DNA from 3 places in the Lactobacillus paragasseri genome. Region 2 is predicted to be linked to each of the others. Evidence: predicted binding sites of a transcription regulator. Region 2 holds the regulator's gene; each other region holds the start of a gene.
The links. Region 2 encodes NrdR, which represses ribonucleotide reductase genes. Its sites were predicted from a motif close to ACACNATATATNGTGT; they were not measured.

Region 1: pnuC (nicotinamide riboside transporter PnuC) is a predicted target of NrdR. The motif match lies at 7,594-7,609, and genes of this name have one in related genera.
Region 3: LpgJCM5343_RS09235 (deoxynucleoside kinase) is a predicted target of NrdR. The motif match lies at 3,976-3,991, and genes of this name have one in related genera.

What each region holds. Positions count from the first base shown of each region.
Region 1 is NZ_AP018549.1:1,642,896-1,653,957, forward strand. Features, by position in the region: gene LpgJCM5343_RS08140 (aldo/keto reductase) at 1-780, shown strand, start outside; gene LpgJCM5343_RS08145 (low temperature requirement protein A) at 801-1,925, shown strand; gene LpgJCM5343_RS08150 (exonuclease domain-containing protein) at 1,950-2,912, opposite strand; gene LpgJCM5343_RS08155 (SIR2 family NAD-dependent protein deacylase) at 2,916-3,725, opposite strand; gene LpgJCM5343_RS08160 (DUF421 domain-containing protein) at 3,740-4,375, opposite strand; gene LpgJCM5343_RS08165 (DUF3290 domain-containing protein) at 4,383-4,832, opposite strand; gene pepT (peptidase T) at 4,838-6,115, opposite strand; gene LpgJCM5343_RS08175 (PAS domain-containing protein) at 6,185-6,721, opposite strand; gene pnuC (nicotinamide riboside transporter PnuC) at 6,793-7,563, opposite strand; gene LpgJCM5343_RS08185 (mucin-binding protein) at 8,060-11,062, shown strand, end outside.
Region 2 is NZ_AP018549.1:1,444,324-1,455,385, reverse strand. Features, by position in the region: gene mutM (bifunctional DNA-formamidopyrimidine glycosylase/DNA-(apurinic or apyrimidinic site) lyase) at 1-755, shown strand, start outside; gene coaE (dephospho-CoA kinase) at 752-1,348, shown strand; gene nrdR (transcriptional regulator NrdR) at 1,354-1,818, shown strand; gene LpgJCM5343_RS07085 (DnaD domain protein) at 1,826-3,166, shown strand; gene dnaI (primosomal protein DnaI) at 3,181-4,080, shown strand; gene thrS (threonine--tRNA ligase) at 4,363-6,294, shown strand; gene LpgJCM5343_RS07070 (hypothetical protein) at 6,310-6,498, opposite strand; gene LpgJCM5343_RS07065 (LytTR family DNA-binding domain-containing protein) at 6,628-7,062, shown strand; gene LpgJCM5343_RS07060 (DUF3021 domain-containing protein) at 7,059-7,484, shown strand; gene LpgJCM5343_RS07055 (ABC transporter ATP-binding protein) at 7,496-8,449, shown strand; gene LpgJCM5343_RS07050 (phosphate ABC transporter permease) at 8,412-9,182, shown strand; ribosomal protein L20 leader region at 9,255-9,367, shown strand; gene infC (translation initiation factor IF-3) at 9,406-9,924, shown strand; gene rpmI (50S ribosomal protein L35) at 9,943-10,143, shown strand; gene rplT (50S ribosomal protein L20) at 10,176-10,532, shown strand; gene add (adenosine deaminase) at 10,573-11,062, opposite strand, start outside.
Region 3 is NZ_AP018549.1:1,888,015-1,899,076, reverse strand. Features, by position in the region: gene LpgJCM5343_RS09250 (NCS2 family permease) at 1-1,023, opposite strand, end outside; gene LpgJCM5343_RS09245 (alpha-hydroxy-acid oxidizing protein) at 1,263-2,501, shown strand; gene LpgJCM5343_RS09240 (deoxynucleoside kinase) at 2,622-3,296, opposite strand; gene LpgJCM5343_RS09235 (deoxynucleoside kinase) at 3,318-3,968, opposite strand; gene nagB (glucosamine-6-phosphate deaminase) at 4,151-4,870, opposite strand; gene LpgJCM5343_RS09225 (aldo/keto reductase) at 5,000-5,839, shown strand; gene LpgJCM5343_RS09220 (Rpn family recombination-promoting nuclease/putative transposase) at 5,937-6,797, opposite strand; gene LpgJCM5343_RS09215 (sulfite exporter TauE/SafE family protein) at 6,889-7,650, opposite strand; gene murQ (N-acetylmuramic acid 6-phosphate etherase) at 7,724-8,617, opposite strand; gene LpgJCM5343_RS09205 (serine hydrolase) at 8,633-9,364, opposite strand; gene LpgJCM5343_RS09200 (dipeptide epimerase) at 9,369-10,424, opposite strand; gene LpgJCM5343_RS09195 (alpha/beta hydrolase) at 10,424-11,062, opposite strand, start outside.

The sequences.
Region 1 (11,062 bases), 200 kb from region 2:
GGTTTTGGAACTTATAAATTAAACGGTTCTCGCGGCGTTTTTGCTATCCAAGCAGCCTTAAAAAATGGTTATCGTCTACTAGATTCCGCCGTTAATTATGAAAACGAGGGAGCTGTAGGGCGTGCCATCAAAAATAGTAGTGTAAACCGCGACAATATTTTTATAACTTCTAAATTACCTGGGCGTCATCACAAATACCAAGAAGCACTTGAACAAATTCAAGAATCTCTTTACTCTGCCGACCTCGACTATTATGATCTCTATCTAATCCACTGGCCAAATCCAAAGGAAAACCACTACCTTGAAGCTTGGCAAGCCATGATTGATGCACAAAGATTCGGCTTAATTCGCTCAGTAGGAGTTTCTAACTTCGAACCAGAACATATTGAATACTTATACCGTGAAACTGGTGTTATGCCAGCTGTTAACCAAATCGAACTGCATCCTTACTGGTCAAGTAAAAAAGTTCGTGAGTATGATAATCAACATCATATTATTACTGAAGCTTGGAGTCCGCTTCAGCGTGGTGGTGAAGCCTTTCAAGAAAAAGAAATTATTGAATTAGCACAGAAATATCACAAATCTCCCGCTCAAATAATCTTACGCTGGGAAACGCAAATCAATGTTGTGCCAATTCCAAAAGCCAGTTCTTATAAGCACCAACTAAGCAATTTAGACATTTTTGATTTCAAATTAACTCCTGAAGAAGTTCAAAGCTTAATTGATTTAGATAAAGAATCCGCACGCCGTTTCGATCCGAACGAGCACGAAGAATTCTAAAGAAAGCAGGTAAAATCTTCATGCAAGCAATTTTAAATAAACGAGTTTCAAAAATTGCTTTATTTTATGATCTCGTTTTTGTCTACATGATCTCTAAAACAACTGAGATACTTCATCATCTTGAGCATGGCCTTGTTTCCCCTACATCTTTTGCGCTATTTGCATTAATTGTTATTATCTTTATTAATTCATGGATGGTTCAAACTGTCTTTACTAATCGCTATGGGATAGGTAGCTGGGCAGACATTGCTTTTTATTTCATTGACATGATGATTCTGCTTTACATGTCTAACTCTTTTGACACAAACAACCTAACTGAAATGAAAATTTTATTTATTTCTGCTGGTTTACTTTCTTTTACTTTAGCAAGTCATTACTTAATTAATTATTTTCAAATTAAAAGTGAAATTGATCAAAATATTTCCCGGGCATTTTTCCTAATTTTAATTTTTAGATCAATCACTTTAATCATTGGCGGACTATTAGATAATATTCCTGGCTTTGTTTTAGCAGTCATTGGCATTATTTTTAGTTGGTTAATGCCTATTTTAACCACAAAATATACTATTAAACATCCTATTATTTTTCCTCATTTACTTGAAAGATTAAATCTTTTAGTAATTATTATCTTTGGTGAAACAATTATTGGAATTGCGGATTATTTTCGACCTAATACTTTTTCACTTTATTCAATTCTTATCTTTTTAACAGTCGCTTTATTATTTTTCACTTATGCTTTACAATTCGATAAGTTTACTGATGAAGATCAAGATGACGTTACAGGTAATGCTTTAATTTATTTACACTATTTAATAATTTTTGGAATCAGTCTAATTACTGTTAGCATTAAATTTATTCACGAAACAGACGCTAATTCTTGGTTTGCCGTCTTATGTCTATATTGCGGGGTTGGTTTATTTTATTTAGGATTATTATTTGCAACACGCTACAATAAACCGCAATTCAAATTAAGAAGATCTACTATTCTGGTCTTTTTAATTACAACTATAATTGGAGCAACTTCTTGCCTTATTTGGTCTAGTTTTGAGGTAATTACAATTCTAACTTTTATAATCGTAGCAATTAATATCAGCTGGTTAGTCCATCTTAATCTTCCCCACATAAAAAAAGGAATCCTACTATAGGATTCCTTTTTAGTATCTAGATTTTTAACTACGTGCCCAATTATCAAGCACATTTAAGAAAAAGCTCTCTGACCAAGTTCTAATGTTTTGCCCTTGTTTTTTCAGAGCTTTTGCCTTATTTAATTCAGTAACATCTGTTCTGAAGAAATCGTGATCACCAACTAGAACGTAATCCGTATCTTGCCCCACTTCTTCTTGAATAAAGCCGCCTAGATTTTTTACTGCGTTAGCTAATTCATACTCATCTAGGTCTAAATCACCAGCAATTACCACTTTTTTATGAATAAAAGGACTGCGAAAAGCTTGCGTTTGCTTAACAATATCAGGCCACTCACTAGTTAAATCTAAAGTTTTAACTGCCTCTTGTGCTCTAAGCATATGCTCTTGTTTAAATAGTTTATGAAACTCATCAAAAACCTTTTTAGTATCTAAGCAATCATCTAAACCACGGTGTTCTTGGTTCTCTGCAATATTCATTCGATGCATGCAATCAAGCAAGCGACTATGTCGCTCTTGTGGATAAAAGCTACGCGCCAAACGGTAAACATCTACATAGTCATTGTTTAAAACTGTCAAATGATACTTTTCAGCTAAATCATAAACAAAGTTCAAATCAAAATTTACATTATAGCCAACAATTGGATCACTGCCGATAAATTCGCGATACTTCTTAATTGCTTCTTGAACTGGTAATCCTTTTTCTTCAATAGCTGCTTCATCAATTCCATTTAATTTAGTAATAAAAGCAGGTACCTTATTATTATCAGGAAACTTCACTAATTCTGAAAAAGTTGCTACTACTTCTCCATGACGTACTTTCAAGCCACCCATTTCGGTAATTCGATCACGATATGGACTAAGACCAGTAGTTTCAACATCAATTAAAGTATAGTTTTCTGGAAAACCAGGCTTTTCAATTCCTTTTTGACGTATTTTATCTTGAGCAGCTGGAATTCGTAGCACACCTTGAATAACTGAAATACTCATTTTTTAACCTTCATTTTTAGAAATTTTTTCAATCACTTCAGGAAGCGCCATCCCTAACCCGGCACTTCTTTTTTGAATGTTATCAGGTAATTCATCCTGACTTAAATCGGCTGCAACATAATGCCAATCTTTAAATTGTTCTACTAATTTTACCATTGGATCAAGCAATTGTGGACTAGTTGGATCAACACCTAATTCTAAAACCACAACTTTCTTAGTTTGATTTCTAGTTAAAAACCACCGAAATCTTGTATTAGCATCTTCATCTGGGAAGAAATGTGCATTAAGCGGCATATGAATTTCCATTGGTGAATCACAATCTTCGCAGCGCGGAATCTCGCCTTGTCCATTAATATATCTCTTTACAACAGACAAATCAGAGTAAGTACCATGGTTTAATCCACTAGAACACTGCATTCTAGTCCAATCGCCAAAAACATCAAAAATTTTCTCTTGCTCAAATCCCGCTGTTTCAAAAAAGTGACCAAAAGCACTGGTCGCAATAAAATAGTTCTTTCCATTTAAGAGCTCTTTTAATTGCTTCATTGCCTTACTTGGTTCATATTCAACTGAATATTCATTAATTAACTGACTCCAAAACTGCCATTTTTCATCCCAGGAATCAAAATTTTTGTCTAAGGCATCTGCAATAGTTTTAACATGATATTTTTTGCTTACTGCTTGATATTCAATTGGAAAAGCCGCGTCCTCAAACATATCAAGCCCCTCCATTTGTGCAAAGCCATTACCAGCAGTAACAATTACTGCATCTGCTTCAGCTAGCCATTTTTGTATTTGTTTAAAATCTTTCATGTTATTTCTTCCTTTTATTTTTCAGAATATCCAACCAAACGTAGTTTTCCTTCGATATATTCTCCTAAAAAGACATCATCAATACTATTATAACCAGCTTTAGTTACTTCTTGTTCAAGCCAAGCACTAGATTTATGAATTAAATCTAAAACGTCATCATTAATTTGACCATCACTAATAATTGGAAAGCGAATATTATCTTCATCGTTTTCAATTACCGTTAACTGCCCATTTTGTTCAAAAATGCAATTTTTAACTTTTTCAACTGAATAAATTCCTCGACTCCTCAATCTAAACATTAATTCATTAGCTGAAATACCCGCCTTCATGCAATTTCCAACTAAGACCTGACCATTCTTTATCACTTGAACCGGTTTTCCATCAATTAAATTACGAACCCAATTACTACGTTCACGTCCAAACTTCAAAATAAAGACTACCAAAGTCCAAATCACTAATACGAGTAAAAATTGAATAATTGTAATGCTGGAATTATAAATTAAACCACCAATAATTCCACCAAGGACATAATTTTGTAACTGATCTAATGCTGTAGTTGGTGCTAAATTACTCTTACCAAAAACGTTAATCTGAATAATGAGAGTTAAGATCCCTAAAGCAAACTTAATAAATAATTGTGTATAATCCATCTTTTACCTACTTTTGTACATATACATGATGATCAATTACATGAGCACGAGTCAAAGTGTAACTATTATTATCTTCATTTAAATTCAATTGATAATCTTCATTTTTGGAATCGATTCGGATAATCATTCCATCTTGCAAGGTCGTCGAACTTACCATTACATCGCTTTTCTTAACATTTGCATCGTCTGCAATTGACTTAATAAAAGGAACAATTTGAGCAGCCTTTGATTTTTGCTCATTATTTTGAATATATTTTTCATACTGAGTACCAGCAAATAATACCAAAAATAAAAGTGCGATGATTCCTAAATCACGATACCTGGTATTAAAACGATCTCGTAAATAAAGAATAGTAAAAATAATCATCGCACTAGCTGCTACAATCATTAAGATATATAAGGCCGTCCGATCAGTGTTTTGGTGACTTTGAATATAATTTATTGTATAAAAATTCATTTAACTTAATACTTTCTCTTTAATGGACGTTCATCACGATTACTATTTAATAAAACATGTTGCCGAGCAATTTCAATCAAAGTTCTAGAAAGCAATGCCATACTCTCAGTTGTTACATATTCATATGGCCCGTGGAAGTTCGCACCACCATTAAATAAGTTAGGTGTAGGAATGCCCTTTTCTGAAATAAAATCTCCATCTGTTCCACCGCGAAATGGAATAATTTTAGGCTTTAATCCTAGAGCGTCATAGGCATGTAAAACTAAATTTACAACATAAGGATATTTCTTAATTAAATCACCAGGACTACGGTATTGATCATGCAACTCTAAGGTTACGCGATCTTTTCCATATTTTTCATTTAACTTATCCACTAGGTCTGTGACTAACTTTTTCTTTTTCTCAAAGCCATCAGTATCAAAGTCTCGGATAATCAATTGAATTTGGGCATGATCAACATTACCGTTATTGGATAAAACCATAAAATAGCCATCAAAGCCCTTACTATTTTCTGGGACCTCATCAGCTGGCAAGCCTTGGATAAATTCACTAGACATCAAAGCAGCATTAACCATTAAGCCATATGCTTCTCCGGGATGAACAACTGTACCATGAAAATGAATTGTAGCAGCTGCTGCATTAAAAGTTTCAAAAGCAATGTCACCTGGATCTCCATTATCTAGAGTATAGGCGAACTCAACTGGAAAACGTTGAACATCAAAACGAGCTGCTCCTTTACCAATTTCCTCATCAGGACCAAAAGCAACCCAAATATCGCCATGCTTTACGCTAGAATTTTCTTTTAAATATTTGAGCATTCCTAATAAACCCGCAATTCCGGCCTTATCATCCGCTCCAAGCAAGGTTGTTCCATCAGCAGTAATTAAAGTTTCACCTAAGTGCTTTTTCAAACTAGAAAATTCACTTGTGGACAAAACTCGCCCCTCTTTTAATACAATATCCTTTCCATCATAGTCTTGATGTACTTGCGGCTGAACATTTTCTGCATTGAAGTCAGCTGTATCCACATGGGCCACAAAACCGATCGGAGTAACTTGTTCATCTCTCACTGTGCCAGGTAGTTTTCCAACAAGATATGAATCTTTTTTAGAAAAAGAGATATTTTCTAAGCCCAAATTTTCTAATTCTTGTTCGATTATTTTTAGCAATTCAATTTGTCCAGGTGTTGTTGGTACTTCTTTACTTTGGTCATCTGAGCGCGTGTTTACCTTACAATATTCAATAAATTTATCTTGAATATACGCTTGATCAATTACAGCCATTTTAACTACATTCCCTTCTCCTAGATATTTTAATTATATTTTAAGGAAAAATATGCTTATGTCAATTTTCTATAATTCAGACGCTCCACTTTCGGCATCAATTTCTTGATTTTTACGATAAACTTCACCATTCGGATTATTTGGATCATCAACTAATTTTTGCCCAGTTTCCTTTAAATAATATTCCACAAGTGGATAAATATCTTGAATACTCTCATTAATTCCTGAAAATTGATGATTTTTATCAAAAACAGCACGATAACTATCCACCATAAACCTCTTTTGAGTATTAGTCTGGTCCGCAAAGCGGAATTCTTTTTCCCGACCTGTGCTTAATTTGTGGAAGACTTCCTCTAACTGTTTCTTTTCTTGCTCTGTTTTACCCAACGAAATAATATTTTCTCCAAGCTCTGGTGGATTATAGTTCATTCCCGGCAATTGTTTATAATATGTAAATTTTCCCAATTTATTAAAAGCAAGCAAGTTACTAGGAAAAGATGATAAATAATTATTTAAATCTGATACTCTCATTAAGCCCGTATTTAGCTTTACATAGTCATCATTATTTGCTGCATTTGCCAATTTCTTTTTCCACTTTTCATTCATCTATTTATACCTCACAAACAAAAAAGCATGCCGAAACTCGACATGCTCATTTTAACTTATTTCGATTTTTATTAGTCTTTAATAGCTTTTAATCCTTCACGCTTTCTTCCCATATTAAACCAAGGGGAAACAGTAAAGGCCAAAACGTCATTAACAACATAAATTAAGGAGTTAACTGCCATTGCTAAAGTTGCATCTCCTTGTGCGTAAGTTACACCCCAAAGAATTAATTGAAAAATTCCACTAGCAGTCCACCAGAAGTATTGGTTGTTGTAGCGTAAGAAACACATAATTCCAGCAGTTAATGAAATAGCGAAACTAATTGCATCAATCCAAGGACGTGGATCGTTAGTAAATTTACCAATTAAGTAACCTGATACTGCATACACAATTAAGGTACCAACAATTGCAATAATCCATTCTTTAGCACCAAATTTACGTAAATGGTTCTTAGTATCATCATTCCAAGATCTAACTGAAATAATAACTGGTAAGTCTAAAGTTAAAATATAAGCAATTTGCTCAAAAATCGATAAGTAATTTTTAGCAGCTAAACCTGCATAAATAAAACAAGCTGCCGAAATTAAACCAAGCCAACCATTAATTGCCTTAGTAGCATTGATTGCTAACACACATAATGTTCCAAGTAGAGTACCAATGAAAGTAATTAGTGTTAAAGTAGTAATTTTGTTTTGAATCAAAATAGCCAATTGAAACCCAAAGGCAAAGAACCAAAGCATATAGTTTTGTACTGGCCAGCCATGTAATTGCTTAAATAGCCAAACAAAGTAATTATCCTTTCTTTCCTTATGATCTTCTTGTAATGATGTTGAATTATCCATCCATTAACTCCTCTTTCTCTATATTAGGTCACACCATATATTGTGCCTTATCCGCCTTTTACTCAAAAAAGCATCTGTATCTAGTATAGTAGTCAAAAAATTCAAAACAAGAGTTTACATCTTTAGGTAAATATGCGGTAGGCGTTCCTTCCAGTTAAATAAAACGCTTTCTTTTCTTAGTCATTAGGATTTTCGAATAATTTAATATTTTTTTGACCTTTCAGCTTGCATCATCAGCATAACTTTACGTTCCAATTTATTTTTTTGATACTTTTTTTAATAACGTTTTTTAATTAGGTGCTTATTTTATTATGTTATAAAATTTATAGTCTTTGCCTTTTAAAGCTATTAATAGCAACTTTTTATCAAAAATAATATGAATATTCAGATTAATCAATCTTTTTTGATTTCATTATTTAAAGTTGAGTTATAATAACTTGTTGGAAAACAAAATTGTTATTTTATATATAAAATGATTGTAATCGAGGAAAAAGAAATGTCACATAAGAATGATTTATCTTTTATTGCTAAGCTTAATGGGAAAGAAAAGTTTAGCCTTAGAAAACTTTCAGTTGGATTAGTTACTGTTGCATTAGGTACAACATTCTTTTTAGAAAGTTCTAATACCGCGCATGCTGCTGAAGTAAACACTACAAGTCAAAATGTTACTAGCCAAGAAAGTACTTCCGATTCTCTCAAATCGCGCACTTTAAATATTCAAAAAACTAAAGCTTCAGAAGATTCCACAACTAGCACTAAAACTGTTCAAAATAATGAACAAACTTCTGTAAATCAAACTAGTAAAAATAGTGAAGCTACTTTTAGGCAAGAAACTAACTTATTCGCTACTAAGTCAGAAAAAGCAAACACTACACAAGCATCAGCTCAAGCAATTAATTTTGAAGAAAAAATTCAAACTACCACTGATCAGAATCAATCTACAGCTGTAAGTATTACAGGTGATGACGCTAATAAGTCAATGATGGCTAATGTTACTCAAGGAACAATTAGAGTTCATATTAATCAAAATAAAGAGAACCACATTACTATTAATAATGGACAAAAAATCACAGTTTCAATCGCTGCCACTAATAACTTGTTACGCTTTAGTACTCCTCCTTCTAAGATTAACGACTTTGAGATAAGCACATCACAAACAAATACCAATAAAATCTTTACTTTTACTTATACTGGTAGTGATGATGGGATTCTATCAAATTTTAATCCAACCTTTTATTTTACAGCTGATAATGACGCAACTAAGCAATATAAGGACATTCACGGTACTTACCCAGACTTCAATTTACCTGTTACCGTAACTTTATTTAATAACCAAAAATTTACTCAAAACTTACCAATCAAGATTACTCCATATAAAGATCTAGTTGTAACCAAAGAAATTCTTCACGGTTTTGTTATGGGACCAAAATTAATTGGAACCCCTGGGCAAGACGGTTATCCTGGTAATAATGGTTCTTATACCGAAAATGGTGCAACTTATTATGGACCAGAACCAAGTGCCGCGGCAGATGTTCCTGCTGATAAACAGAAATCTGCTCGGCTAATGCAATACGCACTTGAGTGGAATTATGGTTCTGCTAAAGATCCAAGTTTAAATCCATTAATGAATGTTTTAGCTAACATAAAATTTAATAATGGGCAAGAAATTCTTCCATCTACTATTAAGGCTTTCAAGATTCCAGCAGATATGGAAGTCGTTGATTCTGAGGGTCAAAGAGTACCAATTAATAAGTACTATGGTAACCTTGCAACTCTTCCTGAAGACACCAACTTTGAAAAATTTTTAAGAGACTCAATTTCTAGCGACAAAAAACAAATTACTATTGATCAAAAAGGCAATTTTACAGTTAACGGCGTAGATTATTCTACAATGGGGCCTTACTTTATTCAGTTAGATACCCTATTAAACCCTAACGCTATTGACAATTGGGCAAGTAATCCAGATTCCGGTGTGGGGCCTTCAATTACTACTCCAATTGTTAATGAAAATGATTGGAAACACTCCGGTTCAGGAAGTACAACTAATACCTCTACTCAAACTTATACCGACTTCAAATTTGATCCTGCAGTTGATCGTGTTGTTAGAATCTACTTCATTGACGAAAACACCGATAAAGAAATTCCAGATACCGTAAGATCAATTATTGCTAAAACTAATTCTACTGTTGATAACCCAACTAGCAATATTATCAATGATCTTAAGAAACAAGGCTACGTGTTAGATAAACAAGCAACTAACGGTGAAACAAGTGATTTCAGCAAGAATCTGAAAAATTACAATATAAGTAATCAAAACTTTAAGACAGATTCTTTAGAAAATAACTACAACAGTCAAAAGATTAATATCAAAGATAAATCACTTAAGTATTACGTTTACCTTTACCATGGTACTACACCAGTTAGCGACAAAAAGACAATAAAAGAAACAATTAATTACGTTTATGCTAACGGTACTCAAGAAGGAAAAACGGCCGCAAATCCTTATGATAAGACTGTAAGTTATACTCGCACTGGAACTAACGATTTAGTTACCGACCACATTACGTGGGAAAAGTGGCAACCTGATTCCAGTTTCAATGCTGTAGAATCACCTAATGCAAATGATAAGAATTATACCTTAGTTGATAAAGATGAAATCCCAGTCATTAAGTTAAATATCGACAATGACGGTAAGATTACTATTGAAAATAATGTTCCATTAATTTACACAGTTCATTACTATGCCCCAGAACATGCACGCCTTACTTTCTACGATGATACTGAAAATCAAAACTTATCTGATTATTTAACCAAAAATGGACAGAAGGCCTCATTAACTGATACTTATTCTGAATTAGACAATAATTCAAGCAAGCAGCCTATCTCATTTACTGATGCAGATAATATCGTTAACTTTTTAAAGAACAATCACTACATCTTTACCGGTGTTTCTGGTAATGGTTCTATCACAAATTCTGATTATTCAAAGATCGCTTATGGAAACTTCGATAATGATGAAACTAAGGATCAAGAGTTTATTCTTCATTTTAAGCATGCATTAGATAATCAGAATGAAACTGCTGTAGTTGCAGAAAAAGTTAACTATGTCTATGAAAATGGTCCCCACGCAGGTAAGACAGTGGTTGATGCTGCAACTTCTCCAATTGACCAAAAAATTACTTACACAAGAACTAGAACTGTAGACCTTGTCAATGATCCTAAAGGTGAAAATACTAAATGGTCTAACTGGACACCTGATAAAGCATTCATTGAAAACTTTAATTTACCAGAAAAAGTTAGTGGTCTTGATAACCAAGAAAAAATTTATTCATTAGATTTAGCTCAAGTTAAAGCTACAAAAGATGGTAAAGTGTTCGACTACTCTTCACTTAAACTGCCATTTGAAACATCAGAATTGAGTAATGATAAGACTATTAATCTAAAAGTCACTATTCCATATACTTTAGCTGAAAATATTACAGTTAACTATATTGATGAC
Region 2 (11,062 bases):
TAAATATTTGGTATCCTAAAATTATAGTTAACGATCCAGCTGAATTTATTAAAAAATTGACAAATAAAACGATTTTGAAAATTGATCGTTATGGCAAGTATTTACTCTTTAGGTTCAATGGCGACTTAACAATGGTTTCGCATTTGCGCATGGAAGGAAAATATCATTTAGTTAGTCCTGATACACCTAAGGGAAAGCATGAACATGTAGAATTTATTTTTACTGATGGGACTGCCTTACGTTATGATGATGTGCGCAAATTCGGTAGGATGCATTTAGTTGAAACAGGAACTGAAAGAAAGACGACTGGAATTCGGCATCTTGGACCTGAACCTAATACTGCTGAATTTAACTTAACCTATTTCATTAATGCTTTGAGCCGGAAGAAAAAGAATATAAAGAACACTTTATTGGATCAGACAATTGTGTGTGGTTTAGGAAATATTTATGTAGATGAAGTACTCTGGAAGAGTAAAATTCATCCCCTAAGTAGCGCTCAAGCTATTCCTGCTGATAAGGTGAAGAATTTATATCAAAATATCAACCGTACTATCGCTATAGCAACTAAGGAACGCGGAACTACTGTTCATACTTATTTAGATGCTAATGGCCAAATTGGTGGTTATCAAAAGATGCTGCAGGTTTATGGACATGCTGGTGAAGAGTGTAGTAAGTGCGGCACTATTTTAGAGAAGATCAAAGTAAATGGACGCGGAACTACTTTCTGTCCGCATTGTCAGGTACTATATAAATGACATATTTTTTAGGATTAACTGGCGGAATAGCCAGTGGTAAAAGTACAGCTGATGAATTTTTTGAAAAGCAAAATATTCCGATTATCGACTCCGATTTAATTGCTCATCAGATAATGGAAGTAGGCCAAAAGGGTTATCAGGCAATAGTTAATTATTTTGGCAGCAATATTCTTAATGATGATCAAACAATTAATCGTCATAAATTAGGTGGAATAGTTTTTAATGATAAAACTAAGCTGAAAAAATTAAATGAGATAACTCATCCACTTGTTCATCAGGAAATTAAACAACAAATGGAGCGATACCGTTTAAATCAAGAAAAATTAGTTGTAGTTGATGTGCCTTTACTATTTGAATCTGGTTTTGAAAGCTTATGCGATGGCGTTTTGGTTATTTCTATTTCACCAAAACTGCAGGTTAAACGTCTGATGAAACGAAATAATTTCACTAAAGAAGAAGCTTTGGTTAGAATAAATAATCAAATGCCACTAAGTGAAAAAGAAAAAAGAGCTACCTATGTGGTAGCTAATACTGGTACAATAGATGACTTAGAGAAAAGATTATCTGATTTATTACAAAAGATAGGCAGGTAGAGAAGATGGAATGTCCAAATTGCCACAAGAATGCTTCAAGAGTAATTGATTCTCGTCCAAGCGATGAAAATAGAGCAATTAGACGACGCATAGAATGTGAAAATTGTGGTTTTCGCTTTACTACTTTTGAAAGAGTAGAGCGCTCGCCTCTATTGGTAATCAAAAATGATGGGACTCGTGAGGCCTTTAACCGCGATAAAATTTTGCATGGCGTAATGATGGCTGCGCAAAAGAGACCAATTTCAAGCGAACAACTAGATACTTTAGTAGATCATGTAGAAAATGAAATTAGAAAGCAAGGTCTTAATGAAATTTCATCTAAAGACATTGGTAATTTGGTGATGAAGGAATTGGCTAATTTAGATGATGTAGCTTACATTCGATTTGCAAGTATTTATCGCCAATTTAAAGATGTTTCAGGATTTATGGAAGCCATGGAAGATATGATGGCTAAACATGATAAGGAGTAGGTAGCCTGTGTTTGAAAGTGCTGACCCTAAGCAGCCTTTTTATGTGGCTAATCAAGTAGCTGTTAGTGAAGAAAATATAAAAGTTTTAACTACTCTTTTTGAGCCTCTTGTGGGTATTCGTGGAGTAGGATTATATATAACATTGACAAAAGAATTTGATGAAGTACCTTTTGCCAAAGATTATAAAACTTTATATCAACTTCAAGATCAAACAAACTTAAAATTAGAGGACTTATTTAAAACTTTGCATCATTTAGAGGCAACAGGCTTAATTAAGACATTTTTAGGTTCAAATCCTGTTTTAGGCGAGGTTTTGATTTTTGAAGTAGAAAAAGTTCCTTCAGCAGGTGAGTTCTTTCACACCTTTTTACTTTCAAGTTTGTTGCTTGAACGAGTAGGAAATGTAGCTTTTGATCGTTTGGTAAAAAAATTTACTCCGCGAACTTTTGTCGGTTTAAAAGATGCTAAGGAAGTTACTAGTGGCTTTTTTGATGTTTTTCACTTGAGTGCTGAAAATGCGATTGATGCACCAGTTGAAGTTAAAGAAGCGGCTGGTGAAGTTCCTAAGGATGCCAAAGGTGAAATTAAGTTAGGTAATGAGCCGGTAAAAGTTGACTGGAGCTTTTTGGTTGATTTGTTTGAGAGCTATCATATTAAGAAAGAAGAAGTTTTAAAGCACCAGGTAGAAATTAAACAGATTATTGATTTTTACCATTTAACTGAGCAAGAATTTGTCGAAACTGCGCTGATTACGATGTCAGCTGGGACAGATAAACTCAATATGTATGCAATTCAAAATGCAGTTAATGAAAACTTTGGACTTAATCGCAATAAAGAAATGGTTAAAAAGCAGTTACGTCAAACTCCTAAAGATGCTGATCATGCAATTAAAAAATTATCAAAAGCAGATGCAGATCTAATTCGTGAAGTAGATAGTAAGGTGCCAACTGATTATTTATACGAATTAAAAGAGAAAAAAGGTGGCTATGTAACTGCAAATGAAAAGAAAGTTATCTTTCGTTTGCAAGATCAAATGGGGTTAACACCACCTTTAATTAATTTGATTGTTCATACTTGTTTTGAATATGATGCTGTGTTGACTAATAATTTAGCTGATCGAATTGCTAATGATTGGCTTCAGCAAGGAATAACCACGCCAACTGAAGCTATCGCATATCTTAAGGAACGAAAGAATAAACGTAGTCATCAATATTATCGTGCTCCCAAAAAGAATATTCGTAAGACAACTGATTGGTCGAAGTATGAAAAACAGCATCAAAATAAGAAAACAACCATGTCAGCTGAGGAAAGAAATCGAATCTTTCGTGAATTTGGTAAAAATGAATAGGAAGTGTTGTACTGGTGGAAGATATTTCTGAAGTAATCACACGTATTATCAAGAAAAGAAAATTGAGCGAAGATGGAAAAAAGATTGCTAAAACAGCAATAAAGCATCCCAGTGTTCAAGCCTTTCTCGCACAAAATAAAGACAAATTGAATAAAGAAATTGTGCAGGCTTCTCTTCCTACGATTTTTAACTATGTTGAGCAAATTGAGGCGCCAAACCCTGTGATGGAAGGATATACGCCAAAGCTTTTTCTTAATGGAAAGGTAATTGATATTACCTATGTTCCAACTGAGGCAAAGTTAAACTCAGAAGCTAAAATGCGGGCAGAACGCAGGATTGAATTGATTGATCTACCAGGAAAACTACGTCATGTTGAACTAGAAAATGTTGATTCAACTCCTGAACGGGATGCTGCATTAAATGAAGTAGCTATGTTTTTAGCCAGTTTTAAGAAGAACAAACATATCAAAGGTTTGTATCTAACTGGTGATTTTGGTGTAGGAAAAACGTATATCTTAGCTGGGTTAGCTAACGCTATTGCGCGTCAAGGAAGTCGAGTAGTCTTTTTACATGTACCTTCTTTTATTGCCAGTTTGGGGAGCCATTTTCAAGATAATAGCTTAAGTGACGAGATTGATCGTATTGCATCAGCTCCTGTTTTAGTTTTTGATGATATTGGAGCAGAGACTCTAAGTGAATGGTCACGTGATGACGTGTTAGGCGTTATTTTGCAAAAACGCATGGATAATGTTTTACCAACATTTTTTAGTTCAAATATGACAATGGATGATTTGGCTGAACATTTTGCTGAAACAAGAAATAATGTTGATGAGGTTAAGGCAAGACGCTTAATGGAGCGGGTTCGTTTCTTGAGTAAAGAGGTTTTTGTTGGCGGTAAAAATCGTAGAAATTAATTTCAAATTTTGCTTGCATCTATTTGATGAGCTAGTATAATGAAAGTCAATGAAAGACATGATTTTCTTCAACTCAGAGACAGGAGCCTAGTTCTGGAAGCTCCTGATTAGAGGAAAACCCCAATTTCATTCCTGAAATTTTTATAATTTGGTTAGGTATCATTAACGACCTTTAGAGGAATTAATTCTTGGTAATTAATTCGAATTTCGGGTGGAACCACGTATTTTAACGTCCCAGCGCTACTTTTAGTGCTGGGATTTTTTATTTGGAGGTAAAATTTTATGAGTTTTTCTGTAACTTTGCCAGACGGCTCAAAGAAAGATTTTGACAAGGCAGTTTCTGTTAAAGAACTAGCATCTTCAATTGCTACTTCTCTAGGAAAAGCTGCTGTTGGTGCAAAAATTAACGGCGAAATGAAGCCTTTAGATTACGTTGTTGATGAAGATGTAGAAGCAGCTATCATCACTGATAAGGATGAAGAAGGTTTAGACATTTTACGTGCTACTGCTGCATTTTTGCTTGAAGCTATTGCTAAGCGTAAGTATCCAGAATTACGTTTGGGAATGCACGAAGCAGATGAGGGTGGCTTCTTTGTAGATACTGATAAGGAAGATCAAATTAAAATTACTGAATTGCCAGAACTTGAAAAAGAAATGCAAAAGGCAATCAAGAATGGCGAAAAGATCGAATATACTTCAATGAAAAAGAGTGAATTGGAAGATATCTTTAAAGATGACCAATTCAAATTAGATCTTTTAAAGGACGAAAAAGACGAAGTTGCAGTTTACAAATTAGGTGACTTTGTTGACTTTGGTTTTGAAGCTTTATTACCAAATACTGGTAAGATTAAGAACTTTAAGCTTTTATCAGTTGCTGGTGCATACTGGTTAGGTAAATCTTCTAACCCAATGCTTCAAAGAATTTTTGGTACTGCATTCTTTAAGAAGGCAGCTTTAGATGAAGATTTAAAGCGTCGCGCTGAAATTAAGGAAAGAGATCACAGAACTATTGGTAGAGACTTAGACTTATTCTTTGTTGATCCTAAAGTTGGTGCAGGTCTTCCTTACTGGATGCCAAAGGGTGCTACTATTCGTCGCGTTGTCGAGAGATACATTGTTGATAAAGAAGTTGCTGATGGCTATGAACATGTTTATACTCCAGTTTTGATGAACGTAGATGCATACAAGACTTCTGGTCACTGGGCACACTATCGTGATGACATGTTTCCACCAATGGACATGGGTGATGGTGAAATGCTTGAACTTCGCCCAATGAACTGTCCTTCACATATTCAAATCTATAAGCACCACATTCGTTCATACCGTGAATTGCCAATCCGTATCGCTGAATTAGGTATGATGCACAGATACGAAAAGTCAGGTGCTCTATCAGGTTTACAACGTGTACGTGAAATGACTTTGAATGATGGTCACACTTTTGTTGCACTTGACCAAATCAGAGAAGAATTTGCTAAAGTTTTGAAGTTGATCATGGATGTTTACAAAGACTTCGATATTACTGATTACTACTTCAGACTTTCATACCGTGATCCAAAGAACACTGATAAGTATTACGCAAATGATGAAATGTGGGAGAAATCTCAATCAATGCTTAAGGCAGCTATGGATGATCTTGGCCTTGATTATGTTGAAGCAGAAGGTGAAGCAGCATTCTATGGTCCTAAGCTTGATATTCAAACTAAGACTGCTTTAGGTAACGATGAAACTATGTCAACTATCCAACTTGACTTTATGCTTCCAGAAAGATTTGGCTTAACTTATGTAGGTCAAGATGGTGAAGAACACCGTCCAGTTATGATCCACCGTGGTATTGTTGGTACTATGGAAAGATTCATTGCTTACTTAACTGAAATTTACAAGGGTGCCTTCCCAACTTGGCTTGCTCCAGTTCAAGCTGAAATTATCCCAGTTAACGAGGAAGCTCATGGCGCATATGCTGATAAGGTTCGTGAAGAATTAGCTAAGCGCGGATTTAGAGCAGAAGTAGACCACAGAAACGAAAAACTTGGTTACAAGATTCGTGAATCACAAACTCAAAAAGTTCCTTATACTTTAGTTTTGGGTGACGATGAAATGAATGCCAATGGTGTTAATGTTCGTCGCTATGGTACTGAAGAACAAATTTCTAAGAGTTTAGATGACTTTATTGCTGAAATTGATGCAGATGTTAAGTCATACTCAAGAGAAAAATAATTAAAATAATAGTTTTTAATATAAAAGCGAGAAGACTGGGTCTTCTCGCTTTTTTGTATTCTTGATGATTTTAATAATGTTATCAAGAATTTGTTCGGGTAATGAATGACTGCGTTGATAGATAGAGTCTGCTGATTCGTTGTCAGTATATTCTTTAAGAATAGTAGGTACTAAATATTCCCAGTTAGTCCAATTAGTAATCATTATATTATCAAAAACTTCAAATTTATTTGAGATATGACCATTCACCACAAGTTTTTAACCGTTTACCGAAAATTACTGGTTTTAGAAAATGCAATGAGTATACTTATAGGCAATATAAGGAGTGAGCATATGGAAATAAAGTTTAATATCGATAAAGATTTACAAAAAGAAAAAGCTGAATTTTGGCTAAAGAAGATGACAGACAAGATAAGAAAAATCACTCAAGAATTGCAGTCTGATCCTCAAATTTTATGGGGATATCGAAAAGAAACAGCATATGCGATTGAAGTTTCAAAAATATATTTAATTCAAGTAGAAAATGAAAAGACAATAATTTATACGCAGGATAAAACATATCTTTTTAAAGGTAGACTTTATCAAGCCAGCATTAACTTACCAACTGATTTTATTGAAGCATCCCGAAGTGCAATTCTAAATTATCGTTTTATCGATCATTTAGAAATTATCAGTAATGGTAATATCGATGCCTTGATGAAAAACGGATTACGTGTGCAAATTGCCCGTCGAAAAATAAAAAAATTAAAGGAGAGACTGGGATTATGAAACATATTGTACGTTTAATTAATAGTGGATTAGTAGGAATAGGAATTGGGATGACTTGGCTGGGAATTGATATTTTACAAAATCAGTTTTTCAAGAATGGATTAGAGACAACTATTTCGGTAAAATATTTTCTTTTCTGGTTAGGGTCTTCGTTTTTGATTGGAATTTTCTTTTATTTTGCCAGTTTGGTTTTTGAGCATGATAATTGGTCTTTAAAAAAACAAATCTTTATAAACTTTTTCATTTGTCTTGGCGCATGGTTAAGCTTTTATCTCTTTTTAAATAAGTTTAACTATTCTGGATCAGCATTACTAAAAGCGATTGTTGATTTTATTATTATGTATGCTTTAGCATACGGAATTTATTTTTATCATTTATGGCATGAGGTTAAGCGAATTAATAAGAAACTGAAAGAAATTTAAGAGGACTTAAAATGTTACTTAAAGTAAGAAACTTAAGCAAAAGTTTTCAAAATGGAACAAAGGCAATTGAAGATTTATCATTTGATATTCCCGCTGGAAAAATAACTACTTTTTTAGGATTTAATGGAGCGGGAAAAACGACAAGTTTAAAAATAATTTTGAACTTATTGCTTCCTGATGAAGGAAAAATATATTTTGAAAATAAATTGCTAAAAAATGACTTTACGCCTTTATTAAAACAAACCGGGGTAGTTTTAGAGAGTGCACGTAATATGTTTTATGCTTTGACACCAATGGAAAATTTTATCTATTGGGGAGCTCAACGTGGACTAAATAAAAAAGTAGCACGAAAAAATGGCTTAGAACTATTAGAAAAATTTGATCTCTTGTCTAAAAAGGATACGGTTATTTTTGAATTAAGTCGAGGGATGCAGCAGATTATTACTATTTGCTGTGCGTTAATCTCTAAGCCTAAATTTTTAGTTTTAGACGAACCGACTCTTGGTTTAGATATTGAAGCGGTAGAAACTGTGGAACGAATATTAAAAACATTAGCTTCTGAAGGAGTTGCAATTTTATTAACTACGCATGAATTGGCATTTGCTCAAAGAATTGCAGATCAGATTCTCCTAATAAAGAAAGGACGGTTAATTTATAGCGGTAGTAAAGCTGATTGTTTAGATAAATTCAATCAAGAAAAATTTATCACAGTTCAATTTTCACAAGCTCTGTCAAACAATCAACGAGCAGTTTTAGAAAGTATTGCTAAGATTATTTCGATTAATAATACTACTTATCAATTGATTTTATCTAATCGAAAAAATTTATCGCATTTATTAAAATTTTTAACTCAATTTAAATTGATGGATCTAAAAACTAAAAATAAAGGTTTAAATGAAGTGGTTGATTTTTATATGAAAGGAAAGAATGAAGATGGTAGCATTAAAAGCGGAATTTCAGCGTGAATTAATCATATACCGACGCTATTTATTTAGCTCTGTCTCAGACTTAGCTTTAACTATTTTAATGTTTATGGGTATCTTTTGGGGTAGTAACTCAATTAGTAAGGGTATTATCGGACAATCACTTTCAGCTTTAATTATTGGCTTCACATTGTGGACAACAATTCAAAATACAGTATCAATGTTAGGCAGTAATACTATGAATAATGCGAAAAGTGGGATTTTACAGCAATTATATTTGATGCCAATTTCAAGTGAAAAATTATTTTTTAATAGAAGCATGGTAAATATTACTATTTCACTTGGACAGTCTATCATTGTGTGTTTAGCGCTTATGCTTTTTACAGGACAATGGATAAATTTTACAATTAGGATTATTTGGCCGATTATTTTTTCTTTAGTCACTCTTTTTGGCCTGGGGTATCTGATAATTAGTTTAGTTTTAAAATTTAAACGAATAGGAAGTTTTTTAGCAATTTGTCAATATTTGTATTTGGGAATTTTACTAACGCAATTTGAAAAAGCGGAAGTGTTAGTAAAGGATATGGCCAATCTTTTACCGCTTGTACCAATGGTGAGTTGGATGAGAATGATTATCAGTGGATCAGCTTATAATTTTAAATATTATTTATCTTTTTCAGCCTTTAATTCGATATTTTGGTTGTTGCTTGGACTATTTATTTTTGAAAAAGTTAATAAAGCTGTGAAGAAGCAAGGCTCTCTTTCTTTCTATTAGTTTTATTAAAATAAGCAGTTGCATTCAATTAGTTCTTGACGTAGATTAATTAGATGGTATAATTTAGAAGTTGAGAACAAGAAGAAGCTCCCGCTTCTCGCCTAAGTTAATATTACCTCTGGGCTGATCGATAATATCTGTTGATTAAAAGCGGGCGTTAACTTTGCCCGCTTTTTTCTTGTCCTCGAAATTAACGTGGAGGTGAATACTCATACCAAGAAATATGATCTTAAACGAAGATATTCGTGCTCGTGAAGTTCGTTTAATTGGAGTTGATGGCCAACAAATTGGTGTCGTTTCTAAGAATGAAGCTTTACGTAAAGCAGCTGACGCTGACCTTGATTTGGTTTTGCTTTCTCCTAATGCTAAGCCACCTGTTGCTAGAATTATGGACTATGGTAAATTCCGTTTTGAACAACAAAAGAAAGCCAAAGAAAACCGTAAGAATCAAAAGGTTATGGCTGTCAAAGAAATTCGTTTAAGTCCAACAATCGAAGGCAATGACTTTGACACTAAGTTAAAGCATGTTCGTAAATTCTTGACCAAGGGCGCTAAAGTTAGAGTTTCTATTCGCTTTAGAGGCCGGGCAATTACTCACAAGGAGTTAGGTAAACAGGTCTTAGAGAAGATGGCTGATGAAGCTAGTGACTTATCTAATGTAGTTACTAAGCCTAAGATGGAAGGCCGTTCAATGTTCTTAATGCTTGCTCCATTAAGTGAGAAAGATAAAAAGAAAAAGTAGTTAATTGGAGGAATAGATATGCCAAAGCAAAAAACACACCGCGCTTCAGCAAAGCGTTTCAAGAGAACTGCTAATGGTGGTTTAAAGCGTCACCATGCTTACACTGGACACCGTTTCCACGGTAAGACTAAGAAACAACGTCGTCATTTGAGAAAAGCTGCTATGGTTTCAGCAAGTGACTTAAAGCGCATCAAACAGATGCTTTCCCAAATGCGTTAATTATTAGAAGACTTTTTGAGGAGGAATTTTAGATGCCAAGAACTAAAGGTGGAACCGTAACACGCGCTCGTCGTAAGAAGATCATGAAGTTAGCCAAGGGTTACCGTGGCTCAAAACACTTACAATTTAAAGCTGCAAGTACTCAAGTATTTGTTTCTCGTAAATATGCTTTCCGTGACCGTAAGAAGCGTAAGAGTGAATTCAGAAAATTATGGATTGCTCGTATCAACGCTGCTGCAAGACAAAATGGTCTTTCATACTCTAAGTTAATGCACGGCTTAAAGGTAGCTGGTATTGACATGAACCGTAAGATGTTAGCTGATATTGCTTACAACGACGAAAAAGCTTTTGCTGATTTAGCAGATGCTGCTAAGAAAGCTTTGAACTAAAAATATTAAAAATGCTCCGCATAAGCGGAGCATTTTTTTCTCAAATTTGATTGAAGATATGTAATAAGCGACTTTTTTCTTGGTTAGAAGCAAAGGCGGCATTAATGGAGTTTAATAATAATTGATGATCATCTAAATTTGTAAGATTAGTTTTAGTTTCAAGTAATTTAAACTCTTTAGGTAAATTGGTATTTGAAACGGTCATGTTATCACAATTTAGAGTTGCTTTTATTTTTCTTGAAAGCAGAGTTTTGATCGGATATGAGTCGATTTTTTTAAATACTTTAGTATTAAGATTAGAAGTGGCGCAACATTCTAGGGTAATATGTTGGTTAATTAATTCTTGAACTAGTTGCTCACTTTCTAAGCAGCGAATTCCGTGACCAATTCTTTTAGTGCCTAAGTCTAATGCTTCTTGCATTGATTCAGGACCTGCAGCTTCTCCTGCATGAATTGTAAAAGGAATGTGCATTTCCTTAGCATCATCAAAGAAAGGCTTAAATTTTTTATTTGGAATTGGTCCTTCTGGC
Region 3 (11,062 bases), 440 kb from region 2:
AAGTAATGGACTAAAGATCATTGAAATCAGGAAGAAGATGGCAACAAAGACTGCAGTTAAACCTGAACGTCCACCAACTGCAATACCAGCACTTGATTCAACAAAGGCTCCAACAGGTGAAGTACCAAAGATAGAACCAAACATCATAGCAGTTGAATCTGCGGCTAATGCTTTACCAACACGTGGCATTTTGTTGTTCTTCATAAAGCCAGCTTGTTGAGCAAGACCAATTAAAGTACCAGCAGTATCAAAGAATGTAACAAGTAAGAAAGTTAAAACAACAACCCACATTTGCAGAGAATTAATGTCTTTAACGTGGAAAACTGCTTGACCAAAAGTAGGTGCAAGACTTGGTGCTAAAGAAATAAACTTGTGTGGTACGGCAATTTGACCAGTACAAATGCCAAAGATTGAGGCAGCAATCATTCCGATGAAAATCGCACCTGGAACGCCTAAAATCATTAAGATTACAGTAACAATTAAACCAAAAATCGTAATCCAAACAAGCGGGTTATGAAGTGATCCTAAACCAACTAAAGTAGATTTGTTAGCAACAATTAAACCACCATTTTGTAAACCTAGGAAGGCAATAAAAAGACCAATACCTGATGAAATGGCAAATTTAAGGTCTGAAGGGATAGAGTCAATGATCTTTTCTCTTAATTTAAATAAAGTAATTAAAATAAAGATAATTGATGCAACAAAAACACTGGCTAAGGCAGTTTCCCAAGATACCTTCATGCCAATACATACGGTATAGGCAAAGAAGGCGTTAATACCTAAGGCAGGTGCTTCACCAATCGGATAGTTAGCTACAATACCCATGATTGCTGTACCAAGAGCCGCAGCTAAAGCAGTTGCAGTAAATACAGCGCCAGTATTCATGCCGCTAGCACCAAGAACACTTGGGTTAACGAAGAGAATATAAGACATACTAATAAAGGTTGTTAGACCTGCAATAAATTCAGTTCTAACATTAGTTCCCAACTTTTCTAAATGAAAGTAGTTTTTGATAAAATTCATTTTGTCCTCCAGACATAATGTTCGCTTTTTAGCTTTAAATAAGCAACTTTTACAGTGTAGCATTCTGATAAATAAATGTAAACACGAATTTTAACTAAAGAAAGCGCTACAAAGAACATGGATAGTGAGCATATCGGACTTAGTGAATTATTTCATAATAGCTTTTATTTAATAAATTAATGAAATCGTCCTAAAATTAAGGTGTATAGAAACCTACTTAATGATTGGAGGAAATATCGATGACAACTTACTATAAGGGGTTCCCACAAAGTACTAGAGAAGAAAAACTACACATGGTTAACTTGGATGAACTGGAAAACGAAGCAAAATATGTAATACCAGAAGCTGCTTATTACTACATTGCTAGTGGTGCAGAAAATGAATGGACTTGGCGGAATAATACACAAGCTTTTAACCATTTTCAAATTGTGCCTCGTGCTTTAACTGGGATGCAGGATCCAGAATTGAATACTGAATTTTTAGGGATGAAGTTAAAGACACCAGTTATGATCTGTCCAATTGCCTGCCATGGTATTGCAAATGCCGAAGCCGAAATTGATACTGCTAAGGGTGCAAAAGCTGCCGGTGCTTTGTTTGGAATGAGTACCTATGCAAATAAGAGTGTTCAAGATGTGCAAAACGCAGTAGGCGACTCCCCACGGTTTATGCAATTATATCTAAGCAAGAACTGGGACTTTAATAAAATGGTAATTGAAGAATCAGTTAAAGCCGGCTTTACCGGTTTCTTCTTAACTGTAGATGCGCTAGTTAGTGGCTATCGTGAAGCAAATTTACGGACTAACTTTACATATCCTGTTCCACTTGCTTTCTTTAATGAATGGACTGGTGGAAAAGGAGAGGGACAAAGCGTTGCTGAAATGTACGCTTCATCTGCTCAAAATATTGGGCCAGATGATATTCGTAAGATTAAGGACATTGCTGATGTGCCTGTAATTGTTAAGGGCGTTGAATGTGCTGAAGATGCGATGCTTGCAATTGGTGCTGGTGCAGATGGAATTGTAGTTTCTAATCACGGAGGCCGTGAAGTTGATGGGGCTCCTGCTACAATTGATGTTTTGCCTGAAATCGCGAAGGCTGTGAAGAGTTGCGATCGCCCCGTTCCAATTATCCTTGATGGCGGCGTTCGTCGTGGTTCACACGTCTTTAAGGCATTGGCATTAGGTGCTGACTTAGTTGGTATTGGTCGTCCATTCTTATATGGCTTAGCACTTGGTGGTGCTCAAGGTGTTCAGTCAGTTATTGAGCAATTGAATAAGGAATTGTTGATTGATATGCAATTGACTGGTTGTAAGACGATTGACGATATTAAACATGCTAAAATTGATCATCTTGACTATACTGCTGATTGGGGAATTTCTTCAACGAGTAAGAGCGTTATGAAGCCATATCCTGTTACTAAAGAAAATCAATTAACTGGTGAAGCTGCAGATGCAGTAAGTGGCGCTTCAAGACATTAGTTTAATGATGTGAGTATATGAAAAAAGCGGCCTAACGACCGCCTAAGCACTATTCTGCGCATTAAATTATAAAGCAGATAGTAACACTGTTCCTATAAAGTATTCTAACATGTTTTTACTTTATTTAACTAAATTTGGTTTCCAATTTTCGTCAAGTTTGCCCATTTCTTTAAGCTTAGCAACGATTTGATTTAAGACTTCTTGACGATCCTCTTCACTTGCCATGAAGTCAAATTTATCACCATCAATAGTCATCTTTGGTGAATAATCATACTTCTCATACCAAGGTTTGTAATAGCGAAGCAAACGCTTGTAGTAGTCTTCTAGAGTTGGGTCATAACTTAATTGCTCGTAGTTACGACCACGTTTTTGAATACGTTTAAGCATTGTGTCATATGATACATCAATATGAACAAGGAGATCTGGATTCTTCTTAGGCATCCGATCTAACTCACTCATCATATTGTGTAGAAGTTCGTAATAAGTATCTACTTCTTCTTTAGTAGCACGGCCAATATCGGCATTCATTTGGAAGAAAAGTGCATCTTCGTAGATAGAACGGTCGAGTACGTTATTATCATCAGTTAATGCTGACTTGATACTTTGGAAGCGAGTATTCAAGAAATAAACTTGCAATAAAAATGCGTACTTCTTAGGGTTTTCGTAGAATAATGGCAAAACAGGATTGTCATCTACACTTTCATAAAAGGGATTAGTGCCCAAATACTTAGATAGAATACCTGTTAGACTGGATTTTCCGGCTCCAATGGGCCCACTTAATACAATAACTGTCATCACGTTCCTTCTATTCGTTAGCTAGTTTAGATTACCTAGATCAGTAAGCTTTTGATCAATTGTGTTGATAACTTCTTTTCGTGCATCTTCATCTGCAACAAAGTCATATTTATCGCCATCAATCATCATCTTAGGGGATGCATTATATTTTTCATACCAAGGCTCGTAATAAGACAAAAGTCGAGCATAGTAGTCTTTTAAGCCTGGATCAGTTGATAATTGTTCAAATGTACGACCGCGCTTTTGAATGCGGTGAAGCATGGTATCAAGAGATACATGAATATAAATTAACAAATCAGGTTTCTTACTTGGGTTGCCTGGGGCTTGTTCCATCATATTCTCAAGTAAACTATCGTAGATCTTGAATTCAGTAGGGTCTGCGATTCCACTATCGACATTCATTTTGAAAAATAAGGCATCTTCATAAATTGAACGATCAGACACACTGTTATGATCGCGAATAGCTTGGTTAATTTGAGCCAAACGATGGTTTAGAAGATAGGTATTTAAGAGAAAAGTGTAATGTGCCATGTCTTTATAATAAAGTGGCAAAATTGGATTATTATCTACACCTTCATAAAATGCTTGGGTGCCTAAATGCTCTGCAAGAAGACTGGTTAAACTGGATTTTCCGGCTCCAATAGGCCCGCTCAATACAATAACTGTCATCACGTTCTTTCTACAAGATATAGTTTGCTTTAATAGTGTAATTCAATATCTGGTATGAAAACAAGTGGTTTTTTAATTTGCTATAAAAGAAAAAAGTCAAGAGAACACATCAAAAAAATACAAAAAGAAAAGACGAACTAATCTAAAAAGATTAATTCGCCAAAGTAAACAGTCTTAAATGAGGATTATTTTCTGTATTTTGGATCAAGCTTTGCTGCAGCTACTTCATCACAAATAACTGTTACATCTGGGTGATCTTGCAAAATGGATGCAGGAACTTCTTCAGTAACTGGACCTTCAACTAATGCTTTAACTGCATCTTGCTTTGATTCGCCAAAGGCTAGTAAAACAATCTTCTTACTTTGCATAATTGACTTAATTCCCATACAAATAGCTTGGCGAGGAACTTCGTCTTCATTGTCAAAGAAGCGTGAATTTGCCTTAATAGTACTTTCAGTTAATTGAACCTTGTGAGTTAAGCTGCCAAATGGAGTACCTGGTTCGTTAAAGGCAATGTGTCCGTTTCTACCAATACCTAAAATTTGGATGTCAATTGGGTTAGCAGCAATAATGTCGTTATAACGGTCAACTTCTTTGTCAATATCTTTTGCCATTCCATTTGGAATATATGAATGCTTGAAAGGCTTCTTATCGAATAAGTGTTTTTGCATGAAGTAGTGGTAGCTTTGATCATTATCTGGTTTTAAGCCGTAGTATTCATCTAAGTTAATACTTGTCATGTCAGAGAAGTCTAAGTCGCTGTCGCACATATCGTCATACATTGGAATTGGGGAAGAGCCAGTTGCAAGGCCTAAAACTTTGTCGCCATTTTCCATTCCCTTTTTAATAATTTCAAATGCCTTAGTGCCGCCTTCAATATTATCTTTAGTTACGATGATTTTCATAATTATGTGTACCTCCTCATTCATTGGTCTAGTCCATTATAAAATATAAAATTGGTCTAGTCAACTTAAACCGCTAACATTTTTAAATTTGTTTTTTTCTGCGGTAAAATTTAGGTGAGGTGAGAAGAGATGGAGAAGAGTTTTCAAGAAAATAACTTGTCAGGCTTAGGCATGGGAACTTGGGGAATTGGCGAAGACGCTTCTAAGAAAAAAGACGAAATAGCTGCACTTCGCTATGGTTTAGATAATGGAATTAAAGTAATTGATACTGCAGAAATGTATGGTGAAGGAAAAAGTGAAAAATTAATTGGCGAAGCAATTCAAGGTTATGATCGCAGTCAAATCTTTTTGATCTCAAAATTTTATCCGTATCATGCTTCTCCAGAATTAGAACGTCAGAGCTTAGAAAATAGCTTAAAACGACTAAAAACTGATTATTTAGACTTGTATTTGCTTCATTGGCGTGGCGATAAGCGTTTATCTGAAACAGTACGCGGACTAAAAGAATTACAAAATGAAGGCTTAATTCGCCACTGGGGTGTATCTAACTTTGATGTAGCTGACCTAGAAGAATTGTTTAGTGTCCCAGGCGGCAAGGATTGTTTTGCCAATGAAGATTTGTATAACCTTTCTGAACGCGGGGTAGAATATGATGTTTTACCTTGGCAAAAAAAGCATGGCGTTGGTTTTATTGGGTATTCTCCATTTAACTCAGGTAAGGGCGATTCGATTAGGATTACTAATAATCTTAAAATAGTAGCTCGTGCGCACAATGTAACTCCGCACCAAATTATGTTAGCTTGGACTTTAAGACATGGTAATGTTTTATCGATTCCTAAAGCGGGAACGGTTAAGCATATGAAGGAGAATATTGCTGCTCAAGATATCAAATTAACATCAGACGAAATAAAATTAATAGATAATGACTTCCCGCAGCCGACTGAAAAGACGCCACTTGCGATGATATAGTTTGGAAATATTTGTAAAATAAAAAAGATTGATTAGCCAGCGTTTTAGTAACGTGGCTAATCAATCTTTTTGCTTTAAGAATTATTTTTTTACGGTTTTATTTATATATCTTGATCAATTTTTCAAGATCTTTGTTGGAAATTAATTTTAAATTCTTAACAAAATCCGCTGCTTGCTCTAAAGTACTACCATTATCCATTTGATTTTCGAGAATAATTTTGGCAGAATCGACTTTTCCTTGTTCAACGCCATGTCTCATTCCTTGCTCATATCCTGCTTTTCCTGCAGCTTGTTCTCGTTCTAGCATTCTTGTTTCGTAAAGCATGATCTTTTCCCTCGTTTCTGGATCTTCGTTAATTTCTTTAATTCTTCTTTGCGCGTAATCAAAATGTTTATTTAAATTCACAGGTTCATTGTTCATTAATTTAGCCAAGGCTTTTAAATCTTCGCTCTGACCTTCAGCTGAAACTTGTGAATTAATGATAATCTTTGTCACGCCATCCTGTAATTGTTTTGACCTATCTTGATCAGAATAAGTATGGTACGACTCATAAAATTTATCATCTTTCTTTGGTTTAAAGTTACAGAGAAAAATAATAAAGGCGTCTTTCAAATTTCGATAAGTCTTACCCTTATTTAAAGTATAGCGTAAATCAAGTCTTGAAAGATAGTAACGCATGCGTCTACCGATATCATCTTGATCCGTTGTTTGCATTTCGATGTTAAACACGCGTCCCTCATGGTCTGTAACCAAAACATCAAGTCTAACTTCTTTAGCTTCATTCTTGCGCTCAAAATTATTAATCTCAACTTGCTTATCTAACCAGTCTATCTTTTCAATTTTCAGATCTGGAATAATAATTTCAAGCAAATACTTGCAGAAGTCCTTGTTTTCCATCACCATCCCAAACACTTTATCTTCCGTGAACCCAAACCAGGGTTCAATCTTTTTTACCATATGAGTAAATCCTCTCTAAAAATATTTGAGGAAGTAATCCCATATGTTTATTACGCAAACTAAATTTATTTTTCCTAGATAAAATTTGTTTTTATTTATACGCAGTATAAGCGAAGTAAGCAGCTTGAATGAGGGCTAAAACGGCAATGCCCAAACGAATGATCTTAACTGGAATATGGCGCATGATACGTGGTCCAAAGTAACTACCGATCAACGCTCCGATTGCCAAAGGAATAGCAGCGCTCCAGTAAATTTTTTCGGTAAACATATAGATAATTAGCGCAACTAAATTGGAGAGTGCGCCAATAATATTTTTCATAGCATTAACAGTTAAAAAGGCATCATCACTAATTGCGTTCAAGATAACTAACATTAAAACGCCGCTCGCAGCGCCGAAGTACCCAGCATAAGCTCCAGCAATCAATAAGCATAAAAGTGATAGAGCTTGAACTAAGCGATTAGGATGATCACTTTCATTTCCAAGATGAATTTCTCCACTGAATAAAATCATTAAGCCGGAAAAAGCGATACAGAAGGGAACGATCTTCTCAAATATTTTCCCGGGAAATTGAATTAAAAGCATGCAGCCTAAAGCTGATCCAATAATTGTAAAAATTGAATAGAAACTAACTTGTTTCCAGTGCCCCTTTAGTTCTTTAAGCGAAGATGCAGTTGATCCAACGCCAGTCCAGATTAAGGCTGCATCATTAGTAGTATTTGCATAAACTGGGGGAATACCAACTGAAAGGAGGACTGGATAAGTGGCAAGGGATGCCATACTTGCAATTGTTGAGAGAAGGCCACCTAAAATCCCACCAAAAATCAGATAAATGAATAAGAAAAAAGGACTCATAATTTCACCTCACATTGTAAATTGATATATTGCAATGGTAGGTATTATAAGCCCCTTCTGTTTAGCTAGCAAGCTACTTATTTAAAACTTCTGCGACATTTCCATTTTTTGTTTCTAACAAACTTTTTGCTTGATTGAGACTGCAGTTAGTTTTAAGCATTACGATTGCTAAGCCAACATCATTATTAGCCTCTTTAAGAGTATCTTTAGCTTTCTGGGTAGATGCACCAGTAGTAGTGTGAATAATGCGACAGGCACGATCAATTAGCTTAGAATTAGTAGGTTTAACATCAATCATGACGTTTTCGTAGATTTTTCCTTGTTTTATCATGACACCAGTAGAAATCATGTTCAGAATCATCTTTTGAGCAGTTCCGGCTTTCATTCTAGTTGAACCGGTAATCGCTTCAGGTCCAACAACAGCTTCGATAGCTATATCGGCGTGATCGCCTATCTTAGAGTCTTTAACACAGGCAATGGAAATAGTTAGAGCACCTATGGCTTTAGCATAGTCAAGACCGCCAATTACATATGGAGTGCGACCACTGGCGGCAAGCCCTAAAACGATATCGTTTTTATTTAGTTTAAGATCTTTTAAATCTCTTTTTGCTAGATCTTGTGAATCTTCAGCACCTTCGACAGCAACATACATCGCATCTTTACCGCCAGCAATTAATCCGATTGCGCGTTCTGGTTTAATACCGTAGGTAGGAACTAATTCAGCAGCATCTAAAACGCCAAGACGGCCGCTTGTTCCAGCACCGATATAGATTAAACGTCCACCTTTGCTATAGCGCTTAGCTGCTTCATCTATTGCCCGGGCAATTTTATCATCTTGAGTTCCCACTGCTACAGCGACTTTTTTGTCTTCTTGATTAATAGTTTTGACCATGTCGATAGTTGACATGGAATCAATGTGCATAGTCGCGGGGTTTCGTTGCTCCGTAGTTAAGTTTTTAATTTCCATTGTAAATACTTCTTTCTAGTGTGTAAGTATTTTCCCGATCTTTTGCATCATACTTAAAATATTCTCATAATCTTTTTGACTTTGATAATTGGTTAATACGCAGCAGTCAATCACATCAGTGTTTGCTCTAAATCGTGCTATATCATGCTGTTCATGCAATAGTTCGCCAGTTTTATTAAAGACTTCATACTTAGGATTGCTATAAGCTACTAATTTATTTCTTACTTCTTGGTGCTTTAAGGCATCGAGAACCACATGATTAACTTCGTTATCGCCTGCAAGTAGTTTTTCAAAAACGTCCATCATAGAATTTGATGTACAAGTATTTTCTTTATCACTTTTTTTCATTAAAAATCGACTTAAAGAAATATTTTGAAAATTTTGCTGTAAATAATCATTAATTGTATTGATGTTGTAATAATTCAATAAAGCGTTAGTAGCTGTATTATCAGATACAGATAACATTAGATCTAATAAATCACTAATCTTCCATGACTTAATGCTTAGTCTATTGATAATGCCGGCTCCTCCAACAATATCATTACTAGATAGGGTAAGAGTATTGGCGATTGTGCCAGGCTTTTTTTCCTGAATATAAAGAGCAATCCCTAGTTTTATTAATGAGGCTGACTTAAAAATCACATTAGCGTTTGAATTTTCAAAGATCGTATGATTATTTTTACGAATAGTAATTGCTGTTTTCCAAGGATTATTTTCTATTTGTTCTTGAATCTGGGTCAGTTGCATTGTCTTAGTCCTTTAGAATAATTTCATTATTTTTAATTTCTAAATACTTACTAAGATCAGGATCTTGTGTAGCCATAAAAATTGAATCGAGATCAATAAATTTAACATTTTTATTTGCAACAGCGAATGCAGCAGCTGCCGCAATACTTTCAACTGGCTCAATCATGCAACCAATCATAGTTTTAATACCACAAGCTTGGGCTAAATCATTAATTTTGATTGCCTCTGATAAGCCACCAGTTTTCATTAACTTAATGTTGATGTAGTCACAAGCGTGATGCTGGATTAAGTTAATGGCATCCTGATATGAAGCGACACTTTCGTCAGCCATAATTGGATAAGGCGAATTTTCACTTAATAAAGTTAAATCTGAGATTGCATCTTTTAGAACAGGCTGTTCGATAAAATCAATGTTTAAATTATCCTGTGCCCAAGTTCGACTAGCTTTTAAAGTGTCTTTGTAATTCCAGGCTTGATTGCAATCAATACGTAAGGAAATGTCAGGACCAACAGCTTTACTAATTTTTTGAATGATTTTAATATCATGACTTACAGAATTGTTGCCTAACTTGATTTTGATTGCAGTAAAGCCATCTTTAACTAAGGCTTTGGCTTCAGAAACCATATGGTCATCTGAACCGATACTAATTGTATAGTCGGTTGTTAATTTGCCTTTTTCACTACCAAGTAGGTTAACTAGAGATTCATTGTTTTCTTTAGCCTTTAATTGATGTAAGGCAATATCCATTGCCGCCTTTGCGGCAGAATTATGAACGATACAGGTTTGAAGTGTGGTTAAAATTTTGTTCCAATTTTTGAAGTTTTGGTTTATTAATGCAGGTTTAATAACTTGATTAACAATGTCTAGTGAGCTTTGTAATGTGTCACCGGTAACTTTCTCATTAGGAGTAGCTGTTCCAGTACCTGTTTGACCATCACTTAATTCAACAACGATTTTCAGTCCTTCAATTTCGGTGACTTTATGTAAGGCAGTAATAAACGGTCTCTTTAATGGAACTTTTTTAATGGAACATGTAATATTTTTAATTTTTAAATTCATTAATTTATCACTCCCTTCTTTTGCTCTAATTGTTCGATCATCCATGTATAAGCTGGAACTATTGCCTTTTGCCAATAGTTCCATTCGTGGGCGCCAAATGAATCAGTTGTTAATTGAACGTGATTATGGTTGCTTGAAACTTTTTGAGCAAAATATATTACATCCTTGATAGGAACAACGTCATCTGTTTTACTACTCTCAATATAAAAATTAACTTTATTTGAAATAGGTGATAAATAAGTAGTTGGATAGATTTTATTGTAGAAATTTTCTGACCAACTATTTTGTTCATCTTGAAATGTATGAATAGAATTGTGAATAAATTGAGGAATATGTTTAATATTCCAAACAGCGGGTGAAATTAAGAATGCTGCCGAAAATATTTGAGGATATTTTAAAACAAGTCTCGATGCACCATATCCGCCCATTGAAATGCCGCCGATACCAATGTTAGTTGAAATAGGGTACTGCTGAATTAAATAGGGTAATAAGTCCTGCATAATTGCCGTTTCCATTTTGAAACCATATAGAGAGTTGATGTAGAAACTATTAAAACCATCTATAAAAGCTACAATAATTTTCTTTTTGGCATTACGCATCAAGTTATCTAGAATACTTTTTGAGTCAATACGATTCGT